Linked DNA regions of Chlorogloeopsis sp. ULAP01. The protein of the gene in region 2 interacts with the protein of the main gene of each other region in a pairwise test. Links are inferred from orthologs where the notes say so. Each region holds a gene or a part of one and is shown on either strand. Other genes may lie near its edges.

Region 1 (5,847 bases), on a different replicon or contig from region 2:
GCGCTACCGTCTGTAGGATTCTAAAAACTGGCGATCGCATTGCTTGCATTTATAGCATTGTCTGCTACAACAACCATTGTTAAAAAATTTCATTCTCAATCCCCGTAGTATTTGTAATTACACTTTCAGCAATGTCCTCATAGCCAGGGATCTGCGTACCGAATAACTTGTCCCAAAAAGTGAAGTACAATCCATAATGCACGGTATACTTACGATGATGTATTGAGTGATGCATCGGCCCAATCAACCACTTGCCAAACCAGTGGCTTTTAAATGACGAAGAAAATACTTCAAATCCAAGATGATTCAACACAGCCCACACAGTCATCGTCATCAGCACAGCAATTAAGGTGATGAAATGAAGTGGGACTATGAAGACTATAACAATAAAGAAGAGCGCCTGTATAATCGCTTCTGGCAAGTCGAATGCAAAAGATGTCCACGGTGTTGAATCTCCTGAACGATGATGCCCATAATGCATCAACCTAAAAAGTGACGGGTGGTGGAATATCCGATGGATAAAGTAAAAGTAGGTATCCTGAAGGATGAGCACCAAAACAAAACTAACTCCTAAATACCACAGCCCGTACTCACGCAAGTCAGTGTACAAGAGTGTTACTCCCAAATCGTACTCTGACATAATGAGCGCCGCACAAACAGCAAAAACTACAGCTGACAGTACAGATAATTCGATATCTTTTAAAATTGACTGAACCATCGGAGGTTTTCGCCGCAAACTCCGTTTGGCAAGTGACTTCCCTAGAAGTGAATAGAAGAGCAAATAGGCTCCCCCAGCGAAGAGAAAGTATCGGGCGATAATCAACCCGAAGAAGACAAACAAATAGAACCAAAATGAGTGGTTCAACAATGTAAAGTTTCCTCCTGAAAGTGAGGGAAGCAAGCCATCTACCATTTGCAACCTAAATATTGTGGCTGTAGCATGACTGAGCTAGAAAGTGGCTAAAAATTCTCTATGGCACCCACTGTATTAATATCAACTTTGCGATCGCACAAACAATAGCCAAATAGACATTTTATAGTAATTTGATTTTCTTGGCGGCTCTTATCGCTTTTTCTGTTGCTTCTTTTATGTTGCTGCCCTTAGCCAAAGCTACTCCCATCCTTCGGTAAGGGTGAGCATTAGGTTTACCAAATAGCTTGATATCTACATCTTGTTCTGATAAAGCCTCAGCCACACCTGTATACACTATTGAATCTGATTTTGCCGAGGCTAAGATTACAGCACTAGCCGAAAATCCTAATTGTTCTATATGGGGAATAGGCAAACCTAAAATAGCTCTTAAATGCAATTCAAATTCATTCAAATTTTGCGAAATTAAAGTTACCATTCCTGTATCATGGGGGCGAGGTGAAAGTTCAGAAAAAATAACTTCATCTTTAGTGATAAAAAACTCAACTCCAAAAATTCCAGCACCTCCCAAAGCATCAGTAACTTTTTTCGCTATTGATTGCGCTTGTGAAATCATTTCTGTCGAAATCTCGGCTGGTTGCCAAGATTCTTGATAATCTCCTCTTTCTTGACGATGCCCAATCGGAGGACAAAAAATAGTCGGGGCATTCCACTGTTTAATAGTTAGCAAAGTAATCTCAATTTCAAAATCTATAAATTCTTCAACAATTACTTTTTGACTGTCACCTCGCGAACCTGCGATCGCATAGTTCCAAGCTTTCTCAACTTCCATGCTATCTTTAACTACAGATTGACCTTTTCCAGAAGAGGACATCACAGGTTTGACAACATTAGGAAATCCAATTTCTTTGGAAATAGCGATTAATTCTTCTAGGGTAGAGGCGTAACCATATTTAGCAGTCCTAATGCCTAATTGTTGATGTGCTAATTCTCTAATTCTATCCCGATTCATCGTATAGTTGGTTGCGGCTGCCGTCGGGATAACTGTAATCCCTCGTTGTTCAAATTCCAACAATTTTTCTGTTCTAATTGCTTCAATTTCTGGAATGATAAAATCTGGCTGATACTTGCTCACAATTCTTTCCAAGTCTTCTGCATTTAACATGGAAATAACTTCTGAGCAGTCTGCAACTTGCATTGCCGGAGCATGAGGGTAACGGTCAACGGCAATTATATAATTACCAAGACGTTGAGCAGCAATTACAAATTCTTTACCAAGTTCTCCCGAACCTAGTAACATTAATTTTTTTGGTAGCTGAATCGAATTATTCATTAATCTTCTTCTTCCTAACTCAAAATTTTTTATCTTTTAGTGTACTTTTTGTGCTAGCTTTTCATAAGTTAAGCTGCTCTTGTGAAAAGACACTTTTATTCCTATGCCTGTCTCCCGGACGTCCATGTGTTTTATTATTTCACTTAACTATTTTATATAAAATTGAACTGAGCACCGCGAGATTTTAAATTTTGGCATTGCTCTTTAGGCAACCCAATTCCTTCACCAAGTTTACATCCATCTACTAGAGTATCAAGCCAAATAGTTTCATTCAAAGTTGCATCACTTAAATTTGCACTTCTCAAATCTGCTCTTGTAAAATTGGCAAAGATTAAATCTGAATTTACTAAACTACTTCCGCTTAAATTTGCATCTGTAAAATTACCACGAATAAAGTTAGAATTATTCAAATCTAAGCCTGATAAATCTGAGCCTGTTAAATTAGGAAATTTTAGTTGATTAGGGTTTTGCAAAAATCTATTTACACAAGTTATATTTGCCTCATTCAAGGAAATTTTGATTAAAAAATCATAACGAGCAATACCGAGTTGCTTGAGAATTTGCAAACGTTTTTCAGGAGTTTGTTTTAGAAAATAGACAGCACTGTAGTAGGAATTATGAAATATATTATCTAACATCCTAAATACTGTATAATAATTCTTTTTGTGCTTAATTTTTTTATATTGTTTGCTTACATAGTTAAGAGATATTTTTGTTAATATAATTCAATTATCGAATTGACATCATACAATTTTAATCACACCATTGTCAAAACTAAGCAAAGTGACTATCTCCATTATATAAGCACCTATGAAAATGAAAAAAATTGCAAGACTACATCAAATCCAACCTCGTGTATTGGTGACAACAATAGGTTTAGGAGTGCTTCTACTAGCTTCATTTACTTTTTTTCTATTTGATATTCTCAAAATCAGAGTTATAAATGTTGATAATGCTAGGAGAATATTAGCCGAGCAAAAGCGAAAAGAGAATAATAATTTTGGTATATCTAAAATTGCCTTTCAACAGGGTTCAAATAATAAAGGACTTGATTTGAGGTGTTTAAATTGGTCTTCAAAACAGTTGTACAATGGTTGGAGCAATATTGGCAAAGACCATGACTTTTTTATTGATTATTATCTACCCTCTGGCAAAAAAGCTATTATTTGTACAACACCTGCATTAGCTACTGCACTAGCTGCAAACTCTAAAACAAGATTTTTATATGAAGTGTCCACGACTGAGTTAGATGATGGTTTATATGTTCGGATTGTTGTTGGACTTTCAGAAGTTAGGGAAACTTGTAAATTAATTACAGGTAGTGTTGATTGTTTGAACTCAATATTGATGCGACAAGCAATAGTGAAATATGAGCCTTGAAACTGATTGTTTATATTGTTACTGTACCGCATTAAAAGCCATCTGCCAAAAATCTTTTTCAAATTTCGCCACTTTTATGAAAGCTTCTTCAGCTTGGTTTTGAATAGAAGTGGAAGCTGTTTGTAATACTTGATCAGCTTGCTGTTCTAAGAGTTTTACATATGCTGTAAAGTCAGAATTACCCCATCTATGTGCAAATTCGTTGTAGGGTGCGGGCATAGCACCAGGTAATTGCCAACCTTGATTATAGGCACATTCAATAGCCCACAATGCAGTTGCTTGTACTGGATAAGGCATATCGGCTAGGCTATGCATATATTTACAGTATTGCTCACAAGTTGGCTGTTTTTTTGTATCAAGATTAAGTTGTCGTTCAGCCGCTTTTTCTTTAAACCAATTAAGCTCATCTTTAAGTGCTGCTAATCCTACAAGTATCACATCAAAATGTTGTGGAGGCGCACTAGCTAATACTCTTGCCAGCATCCGCGTAAAATCGATAACAAATAAGTAATCTTGTACTAACCATGTATTAAATTGATGAGGTTGAATTGTACCTGATTTACAATTTTCTAAAAAAGGATGCACAGTAGCTTCATGCCAAATTTCTGTGTATTTTTGGAGAATGTGAGCGCAGGTAAAAGACATAATTAAAAACTTAGTTAAATCACTACATAATCATTTTTATAGGCAATAGCAAAGGGCGATCGCCTGGGATAAATCAGTGAAATTGATTAGTAGCGATCGCCCTTTGGATACCGAACAATCTCAAATTTTTATTGCTACTCCAGAAAGTATCGTTGCCTTGAGTGTTTTCACACTAGATCAGCAGCGAAATTACTAGTTGCTCTCTTACAAATAATTAGCCGTTCTTAAGACTTAGCTCCTTTTGATTAGTAGAACGTTCTGTATCGCGATAATGGGCATCCAGCCAACAACGCGGCAAACGTTCACCAGAAGGAAACGCCAATTCTATTTTTTGATAGCAAGCTGGATCTTGCATCTCTTCACCAAAGTGATCGACTCCTGTTACTTCTTTAGCACAGGGGTTGAAGAGTTGATCTAAGGTTAAAATTTCGATTAAATCTCCTGTAGGCTTGTGCATCAAGAACATAGTAATTCTCCTATGTCAAGAACTCCTAGCTAAATGCTATAACGAACCTAATCAAGAGATTCATCTCCGAAATAGATCGCAAAATTAAGATACATCAATAGACACTAGTAGTTCGCCACTATAGATCCCCGACTTTTTTACAGAAGTCGGGGATATGAACACTTTCAGTATCAACTCTGCCCTTGCTTCCAACCCTTTAACTTCAAAGCATCACCCTCAAACCGTTTCCCTTTTAACATCCGATTCCAGTAAACCCAAGGTAAAACATGGCGCTTCACCAACCACATACTGTAACGTTCCTCCCTGGGATCAACTGGAAAAGTAGACATGGGTTGGTTAGTGTAATCAAACTCTGCCATGATAACTTTGCCGTATCCCGTAATTAGCGGACAGCAAGTATAGCCGTTATAGCTTCCTGTCAAAGAGCTAGAGTCGATGAGAGCCAGTAAATTCTCTACCAGCACAGGAGCTTGTCGGCGAATGGCAGCTGCCGTTTTGGAAGTTGGCAAAGAAGAAGCATCTCCCAAACTAAAGACATTAGGATAAATATTGTGCTGCAATGTCTCTTTATTGACATCTACCCAACCTTTTCCAGCCCCCTCAGCAACAGCCAGCTTGCTAGTCTTAATGAAATCAGGAGCGCTCATTGGTGGGGTTACGTGAATTATGTCATAGGGGATAACTACCTGCTGTACACCTTCGTCTGTGGTGACATCGAAAACTGCTTCTTTAGCTTCCGCCCGGATTGCTTTGAGATTGTGTTTGAATTTTAATTGAATATTTCGGCGATCAACTACTTTGAGCAATCTTTCTGCATAAGCAGGAACAGGAAAAATCGCACCTACAGCAGAGCAAAACATCATGTTAGTTTTGTTGCAAACACCCTGCTTGCGAAAGGCATCATCAGCCATATACATAATTTTTTGGGGAGCGCCACCGCATTTAATCGGAGTTGCTGGGAAGGTAAATAAAGCATTCCCTCCTTGAAAATTCCGAATTACTTCCCAAGTATGGGGAGCATATTCAAACGCGTAATTACTGCATACTCCTCCCTTACCTAATGCATCTTGCAAGCCTTCTATCAAATGCCAATCAATTTGAATACCAGGGCATAGCACTAAGTAATCGTAGTGAATTTGTTTACCACAACGG
Region 2 (8,316 bases):
GCGCTATCCAGTCACTCAAAGCTTCTCTTAATTCACGCCCAGACACCCTGTAAAGAAGGAATTTCACCCCAATAATACCAACTCTGTATGAAGATGCGCTGACGCGCAAGAAATAAATAACGAACCACAAAGAACACAAAGAGAGGAGGTACGGAGAAAATTTGGCGCAGCTTCACAAAGAAATAGTATAAGTTCTATCATCTTCAATAATCTCATAAACTGCTAGTTCCATAGCTTTGTCAATATAGCTTGCCAACATTGAGAATTCTCACCTATATAACTAACTATAAAGTTTCTATTTTCTGTCTTGAAAATAGGGTTGGGGGAAAGAGATTTTCATTCCCTCATTATGTGATTTATTACATGACTGTCTGACTTGTTCCTACAGTTGATTCTGATTCTATCTTCTCCACTTTCTCAAATTTTCCTTCACGCCAAGTATCTGCAACACTTTTAATAAAACTAGCCAAAGGAATGGCAACTAATAGCCCCAATAACCCTCCCAATTTCGCCCCTAAAAGTAAGGAAATAACTACCCAAACTGGATTTAAACCAGTTAAATTGCCGAGAATGCGAGGAGCAACAAAATTAGAATTAAATTGGTCAATTGCTACTGCGACAATTAAAACTTCTACTCCTAACCAAAAGTTATTTAATGCCACTAAAGAGCTAACTATACCAATTCCTATTCCTGTACCAAAAGGAAATAAGGCAAAAAAACCAATAACTAATCCGAATAATAAACCTAATGGAACTTGCAGCGCTAAAAATGCAAGTGTAATTCCTGTTGCCAATATAGTAGCTAAAGTTAATTGACCAAGAAAGTAATTTTGAAAGTCCTCGCGTAGTGATTGACGAATGTATGTTCCGATGTGCGCTGGAAACCACAAAAATATTCCGTCCCAGATACTTTCTCCGTTCAAAACAAGGTAGAAAGTCAAGACTACTGTCAGCAAGGTGTTGACGAGACTGCCGATAGTATCTAAAGCAAGACTTAATATTCTACCAGTAAAATTTTGAATTTGAGTTGAGACTCGATCAAGAAGCTGGGGTAATAAGCCACTTAAGTTTATTGGTAATTGTTCTGTTGTTGCCCAGTTTTGAAAAGCTTGTAGCTGTTGAGTACCAGAATCAATCCAAGCGGGCAAAATGTTAGCCAATTCGTTGAGCTGTTGTATTATTAGCGGCACTAAGGTGATGCCTAAACCTACTAATATCACCACAGTTATCAACAAAGCGACTGTAACAGCTATGTTGCGTTTTACTCCTTGTTTTTGAAACAACCGGATGGGATAATCTAAAAGAAAAGCCAGCAATAAGGCAGCAACTAAAATGCTAACTAATGGCTGAAAATACTTGATTACCTGAAGCAATACCCAGCCATTGAGGATGACAAGGGGAAATGCCAAGCCAAAGGTTAACCATCGCGGTAGTTTGTTTACTGATTGCATGGCACTGATTCTATTTATTCATTTTCTGCATAAAATCTAATAATATGCGCTGATGTACGGTTCCTACAGGTCGGATTTCCCCTGCTACTGTTGAATAACAGCTACCTTGGCAGATGTCTTCCGGTGTAAGTAAGCCCATATCCCAACCTTCGCTAAGAACTAGCTGATCTAATTCCACCAAAAGCGGCGCATGAAAAACGTGACGAATCACCCTATCATCACCATAACAGCCAAACTCATCAAATTTTTGTGGTAGCTCGTAATTAATTTCTTCTAAAATTTCTCGCTTTACTGCTATCTCTGGAGTTTCACCGGATTCGATATGTCCGCCAAATAGCGCCCAGTATCCAGGATAAAGAATATTGGGATTATTATCCCGCAGTTGCATGAGAAACTTGTTTTTTTGATAGAGAATTGCGATCGCTACATGAGCAGCCATATTTACTACTGTATAAGTACCAACATTCTTTATTGTCCATATCTTGTTGGTTTTTCCCATATTTTCCAAAACTGGCAACCAAAATGTGTAAACACAGGGCGACTTGATGTTAGGTACAGTGCTACAGCATCTAGCTAAGATCCATCCATAAAGCTATATTTTGATGTTCAGAATTTTACTTTTCTTCTAGAAATACTTCTCCAAAGTCTTTGCCAGCTATAGGTATAGGCTGATATTTAATTTTGCCTTTGATGACTGCGTATTCTCCCTCTCGCAAAGCTGTTTGATTGGTAATAGCCCAAATTTTTCCTGTGGAGTCGTTAATTAGATACGCCTGCCGCTTCAGTAAAGGCACTCGCCTTTCGACTTTGCCTTGAATGTATGCCGTTGTACCGATGCTTGGTTGTGATTGTAGTTCCCGAATCGGAGTTACATTTGCTCCTAGTGCATTTACCTTGGAAAAACTAAACTGACTACAACCCACTAATCCTGTAAAAAAGAGACACGTCAAACTCAAACGAGATACCGTAATAATGAGGAATTTTTCTTTTGCTTGTAGCATAAAAGATACCTTTTCCGGAAATTGTGGCATCAGTAGTTGGTGAGCCGCAACTTTAAATGAGTAAATTCCTATCAATAGGATGCTGCGGTATGAGAAAAACACTCCCACCTGAAGCAACCAATCTGAGAAGATAAAGATATAGATTCTGATCTGATTTGTGAGAAATTGTGTTTTGGTCGTTGATTGTTGGTAGTTGGTTAATGTTTCCTACAGCAAATAAACATCAACCAAAAGCTATCAATGAAGCCCTCACTAAAAGTCTCACAGTTCTTTGAGGAGTCTATGTTTGGTGAGTGCTGCTACGGTATCGGACAGCAATGCCAAAGTAAGAGCGTACTTCTAATAATAGAATGGAAACAAAAACTGCCAAGTTACTCGATGGTAAAGCTTTAGCTGCAAAAATTCAGCAAGAACTTGCTGCTGAGATTACCCAACTACAACCTCAAATAGGACGCCCACCAGGTTTAGCAGTACTAATGGTTGGCGACAACCCCGCTTCAGCTGCATATGTAAGCGGCAAAGAACGAGCTTGCGCAAAAGTTGGTATTGCCTCCTTTGGTAAGCATTTCCCTACAGAAACTACTCAAGCCGAACTTGAGGAAGCTATTCATACTCTAAACCAGGATGAGCGGGTAGATGGTATTCTAGTGCAGTTACCCCTACCAAACCACTTGGATGCTGTTTCTCTATTACATCAAATTCACCCCGACAAAGATGCTGACGGACTGCACCCAGTAAATATGGGAAAATTAATGCGGGGAGAACGTGGTTTACGCAGTTGTACTCCAGCAGGAGTAATGCGCTTGTTGCAAGAGTATGAAATTCCTTTGCGAGGGAAACAAGCAACAGTGTTAGGACGCAGTATTTTGGTAGGCAAGCCACTGGCGTTAATGCTATTGGAAGCTGATGCCACGGTGACAGTTGCCCATTCGCGATCGCAAGATCTAGCTGCCATTACCAAAAATGCTGATATTCTAATTGCAGCAGTAGGTCGTCCAGAAATGATTTCAGCACAAATGGTGAAACCGGGTGCTGTTGTGGTAGATGTGGGGATAAATCGCATTACTGATGTCGGTGGCAACAGTCGCCTAGTCGGAGATGTCAATTTTGACTCAGTTGCTGGTGTGGCAGAATTTCTCACCCCAGTTCCTGGTGGTGTTGGTCCTATGACCGTTGCCATGTTACTGCAAAATACCTTTTCTACTTATTTAAGGGTGACAAAATAAAGTTTAGATTAGAGATTTTAAGTTGCCAGTTGCACTCATCAAACCAAAAACTATGGTTAGTTAAGAGTAGAGCCAAATTCTAAATCTCAAATTACCACATACCCTTAAAATTGTTACATAAATAACATAAAACATAAGGAAATATAGGAATGGTAGCAGCGGATAACTTGAAACCGACTCCAAAACAAGCAAATTTTGACCTCATTACCTATTTGAAAGAACGACAACAGCTTTGTGAAGCAGCCCTGGAGCAGACGATTTCCGTGCGTTATCCAGAAAAAATTTACGAAGCTATGCGTTACTCTCTCTTAGCTGGAGGTAAGCGTCTGCGCCCCATTCTTTGCCTGGCAACTTGTGAGATGACAGGCGGTACGATCGAAATGGCAATGCCAACAGCATGCGCCTTGGAGATGATCCACACGATGTCGTTAATTCACGACGATCTGCCAGCTATGGATAATGATGATTACCGTCGTGGAAAGCTGACGAATCACAAGGTTTATGGAGAAGATGTTGCCATTTTAGCTGGAGATGGCTTGTTGGCTTACGCTTTTGAGTATATTGCCGCTAATACCAAAAATGTGCCTCCTGAACGAGTGTTGCAGGTAGTTGCTCATTTGGGACGTGCTGTAGGGGCTGCTGGATTAGTCGGTGGTCAAGTAGTAGATTTAGAATCGGAAGGCAAGTCAGATATTTCTTTAGAAACACTAAATTTTATTCACAATCACAAAACAGGAGCGCTCCTAAAAGCTTGTATTGTTTGTGGTGGTGTGCTATCAGGAGCATCTGAGCAAGATTTACAAAGATTATCTAGTTATGCTCGAAATATTGGTTTAGCATTTCAGATTATTGATGATGTTTTGGATATCACTGCTACCCAAGAACAATTAGGTAAAACCGCAGGCAAAGACCAACAAGCCAAAAAAGTGACTTATCCTAGTCTTTGGGGAATCGAAGAATCTCGAAAACAAGCCCAAAAACTAATTGAGGCAGCTTGTGCGGAATTAGAACCTTTTGGAAAGGCGGCAGAACCTTTAGTGGCACTGGCTCACTTTATTACCAGTCGCAATCATTAGGTTAATTTTTGACTTTCTGGGTATTCGCGTGCCAAAAGAAGTCATTAAGACATAAAATCTCAAAACTTGGGATGTTTCCCCATGCGAAGTAGCGCGATTTTCCTCACATATCAAACCGCTGCTCATAATTTTGTTAACCTGACTAAAATACCATGCAGGACATAGGCGACATTTTAGATAACCAGGTGCTGGTAGTTGCTCTAGTAGCTTGTTTAATTGCTCAAACTTTAAAGCTCGTAATCGAGTTAATTAAGAATCGGAAGCTGAACGTACGTGCATTAGTGACGACAGGAGGTATGCCTAGCGCTCACTCAGCTCTAGTAACATCACTGGCAGCAGGTGTAGGGCAGACTCGTGGTTGGGCATCCGCAGAATTTGCGGTTGCTACAGTTTTTGCCATTATAGTTATGTACGATGCGGCTGGAGTTCGCCAAGCTGCTGGTAAACAAGCTCGCATTCTCAATCAAATGATTGATGAACTATTTGATGAACACCCGGAGTTTACGGGCGATCGCCTCAAGGAATTACTAGGACATACTCCTTTTCAAGTAATTGCTGGCTCGGCATTGGGTATTACCATTTCTTGGCTTGCTCGCTATGCTTATAATTAAATTTCAGTGTAATATCATGACTTAGATTTTGAATTGCGAATTCAATCAATTTGAAATACTACTAAGCTATTACGTATGTATAGTAATAGCCAAAATACTTAGGATATTAACAGATGATAAAGCTTAGGCAAGCAAAGACTTTATAATTCAATCGCAAGGATTGTCCTAATTCATTTTTAACATATGGATATAGGAATAAGTATTAATGGCGGTCATTAAGTAATGATATATAAAACTGGACAATGGTTAGTTTACTTACCCCAATTTCTTATTGGTATTAAGATTAGTATTTATAACCGTCACGGAGATTTTGTTAGTTGATTGTTTTTACTGAAAATGAACTTTGAAGTTACGAGTTAATCTTAAATTCATAAGTTAATCTAAAAAATATAGAAGTTTTTGTAATTAATTTGCTTTAAATAAGCAACTACCAAAAGCTAGCTAATAATTAATCACCCAATTGACATCAAGCTTTATAAATTACATTTGATTTTACTAATTAGCAATTGAATATAGTAAAGTGCAAGTTTTAATTTTTTGTTGAGATGATAACTTTAGAAATGGGAATTTGGTAAATTTACTATCGGCCGTAATAGCATTACTTTGCTGCTATCAACAATGACAGCAAAAAAACCACGCTCTGATAGCTTTTGCAATGTACTGTAAGCATCTTGTTGATTAGTTGTGTAAGTTGCTAACAAATAAGGGCGTTGTCCGTAGGAAACAAAACCAACGTCACCTCTGACAATTTCTTTGATTTGATTCGCTACCTCCGGACGATTGAAATAATCCACTAAGACTGCGAAACCACGCTTTAGACGTTGGGGTTGATAAGTTGCTGTCTGATTTAATTGATTTAGCTGAGTTGTTGGAATTGTTGGAGTTGTTGGAATTGTTGGAATTGTTGGAGTTGTTGGAGTTGTTGGAATTGTTGGAATTGTTGGAATTGTCTGGTTTGCTAAATGCTCCCCCGGTCGAGTAGTGATAATGGCAGTTAATCCGACAATACTGTTAATATATCTTGCCCAACGATTAGCATCATCTACTTTACTAAAACCGCCGATTCGCGTGACTGTATCGGTAAGATATCTACAGGTTGTAGTTTTGATTTCCTTTGGTAAAGCACGGCGCAATTGATTTTGATTATCTGTTGTGGGGCTGATTACTAGTAACAGGTACTCACCAGAATTTGGAGGTTGACAAACAGGAAGGTTTTGTTGCTGGGCAAAGGTAGTATTTATACCTGCCAATAACCAAGCGATCGCCAACAATAAACTACTTCCAACGGTTTTTGACAAATGTTGAGATTTCCCTAACACAGTTTTATACATATACCACCGTATTATCTTCAGGATCTGACTATAAATATATATAATTTATTTCCTAGATTTCTAGGTGGGTGAGAAAATATTCTATTCTCCACATCCCCGCGTCAAAGGACATTAGAAATAGGGAGGTGGAGTAGCGGAAAATTGTATAAAAATTTTTCTCGCTTCCCCGACTCTCCTTACTCTTGATTAGGATACAGTAGCTAAGGATGCCAAAGCGTCGGAAATAGTTTCAGAAGGAGCCTGAAACTCTCCTGTTAAAACGTACTCCAAGCGGAGTTTTAACCAAGTAATAAATTGGGAATTAGTAGAAATAATTGCTACTGCTGGCTGGGGACACTTCGCTTTCACTGCTGCCATTTCAGGCGCTTCTAGGAAAGCGGGTTGCTTGACTACCCAAAAATCTATTTCTTTTTCTTGTTCGTGGTAGTGACGGGTGCGTTCCCGCAGTACTTCCTCCATCGGTTCTTCTTCGAGTAAAAAGCGTTGAGAAGCCAAAACGTAATAGTATGTTTGCATTTTCGTTCGTTGCTAAATGATGAAAACTGGCACACAGTAAAATTTACTGTGTCCTTGTTGAATTATCTCAGCTTCAATCCCTTGAACCACGAGCCAAAAGGACAACCAGTTGCTTGCTGTTCGTTGGTAGTTTGTTTTCCGCCACTTGTCAGCTTTGCCAAGAACAAGCTGTTGTCGAAGTAGTGTTCGACAGAAAGAATTTTTAAATCCTCGGTGAGGTGGGCAACACTCATGCCGACTATCTCTACTGTTTCTCCTGTAGGTGCATAGTCTTTGTAGTATCCACTAAAAGTTCCCCAATGTCGCCACTTAAATGTAACTTTTGGTGGCGCAGAGTAAACTTCTAGCACTTCCCACAAAAATCCTTTGGGAAATGCTGTGCGGAATAGTTTACCCGAAGATTCAAAGGTTTCCTGGGAAGCCTGATAATCTTGTGTATCGCCGATAAATAAATTGTAAGTCCCAGAGGCGGACACTTCTTCGGCTGTATAGGCTTGCCCGCCGTTACTACTCATGCGAAACTTGTCATTAACAACCGATAACCATTGATCTGGGTTGGTTTTAAAAGAAGCCTCCATCTCAAAAGTTCTGACTAAGTTTTGCGCGATCGCTTCTAGAGAACCTTCAACATGATTGCATTTACTTTCTTGTGCCAAACCCACTTTTGATTCTGTGTAATCTGGGGGAGTATCGTGACGCCAAGTAGCATTAGTACTGTGTGCAATGACTGTATCTCTATCCTGTACCCAAAGTGGAAGGTTTTTAGATGGTGTTGCGTTCATAGAATTATTGGCTAAAAATTTCATTTGCTGTATAAGCAAATACCAACATATTTCTAGATTTCGCAGAGAATTTCCCCTCTAGGTTTGGAATAAGGCAGAGGGCAGGGGGCAGAGGGCAGAAGGAGAAATATGAATTGATCGCTTAAACTTTAGAACTGCCCGTGCATGGCAAGTTTCATCTCTCGAACAGCTCTTTCCATGCCGACAAGTGCTGCCCGACTGATGATAGTATGACCGATATTAAGTTCTTCCATGCCAGGAAGACAAGCCACAGGATAGACGTTCCAGTAGGTGAGTCCGTGTCCAGCGTTAACTCTTAATC

Evidence for each region. The genes of interacting proteins can lie anywhere in the genome.
Region 1: the proteins of crtE (region 2) and purT interact in binary tests that used the Escherichia coli proteins (3 or more experiments, as listed by UniProt). The link is inferred for Chlorogloeopsis sp. ULAP01 from one-to-one orthologs.

The regions. Positions count from the first base shown.
Region 1 is NZ_JAUDRH010000023.1:38,862-44,708, reverse strand. The notes cover bases 120-2,978. They hold purT (formate-dependent phosphoribosylglycinamide formyltransferase), read right to left. Parts: upstream 2,205-2,978; coding sequence 1,035-2,204; downstream 120-1,034. Other genes in these bases: QUB80_RS33140 (pentapeptide repeat-containing protein), read right to left, coding at 2,357-2,842; QUB80_RS33150 (sterol desaturase family protein), read right to left, coding at 120-901. In the rest of the region: more of QUB80_RS33150, read right to left, coding at 80-119; QUB80_RS33135 (hypothetical protein), read left to right, coding at 3,021-3,584; QUB80_RS33130 (TenA family protein), read right to left, coding at 3,603-4,229; QUB80_RS33125 (acetyltransferase), read right to left, coding at 4,444-4,695; QUB80_RS33120 (NAD(P)/FAD-dependent oxidoreductase), read right to left, coding at 4,866-5,847. UniProt on the Escherichia coli protein: Involved in the de novo purine biosynthesis. Catalyzes the transfer of formate to 5-phospho-ribosyl-glycinamide (GAR), producing 5-phospho-ribosyl-N-formylglycinamide (FGAR). Formate is provided by PurU via hydrolysis of 10-formyl-tetrahydrofolate.
Region 2 is NZ_JAUDRH010000006.1:339,478-347,793, forward strand. The notes cover bases 3,046-5,790. They hold crtE (geranylgeranyl diphosphate synthase CrtE), read left to right. Parts: upstream 3,046-3,827; coding sequence 3,828-4,754; downstream 4,755-5,790. Other genes in these bases: folD (bifunctional methylenetetrahydrofolate dehydrogenase/methenyltetrahydrofolate cyclohydrolase FolD), read left to right, coding at 3,046-3,678; QUB80_RS14310 (divergent PAP2 family protein), read left to right, coding at 4,907-5,365. Also shown: QUB80_RS14285 (AI-2E family transporter), read right to left, coding at 360-1,451; QUB80_RS14290 (NUDIX hydrolase), read right to left, coding at 1,462-1,890; QUB80_RS14295 (hypothetical protein), read right to left, coding at 2,066-2,452; more of folD, read left to right, coding at 2,803-3,045; QUB80_RS14315 (hypothetical protein), read right to left, coding at 5,920-6,696; QUB80_RS14320 (MgPME-cyclase complex family protein), read right to left, coding at 6,883-7,212; QUB80_RS14325 (nuclear transport factor 2 family protein), read right to left, coding at 7,275-7,994; QUB80_RS14330 (pyridoxine 5'-phosphate synthase), read right to left, coding at 8,144-8,316.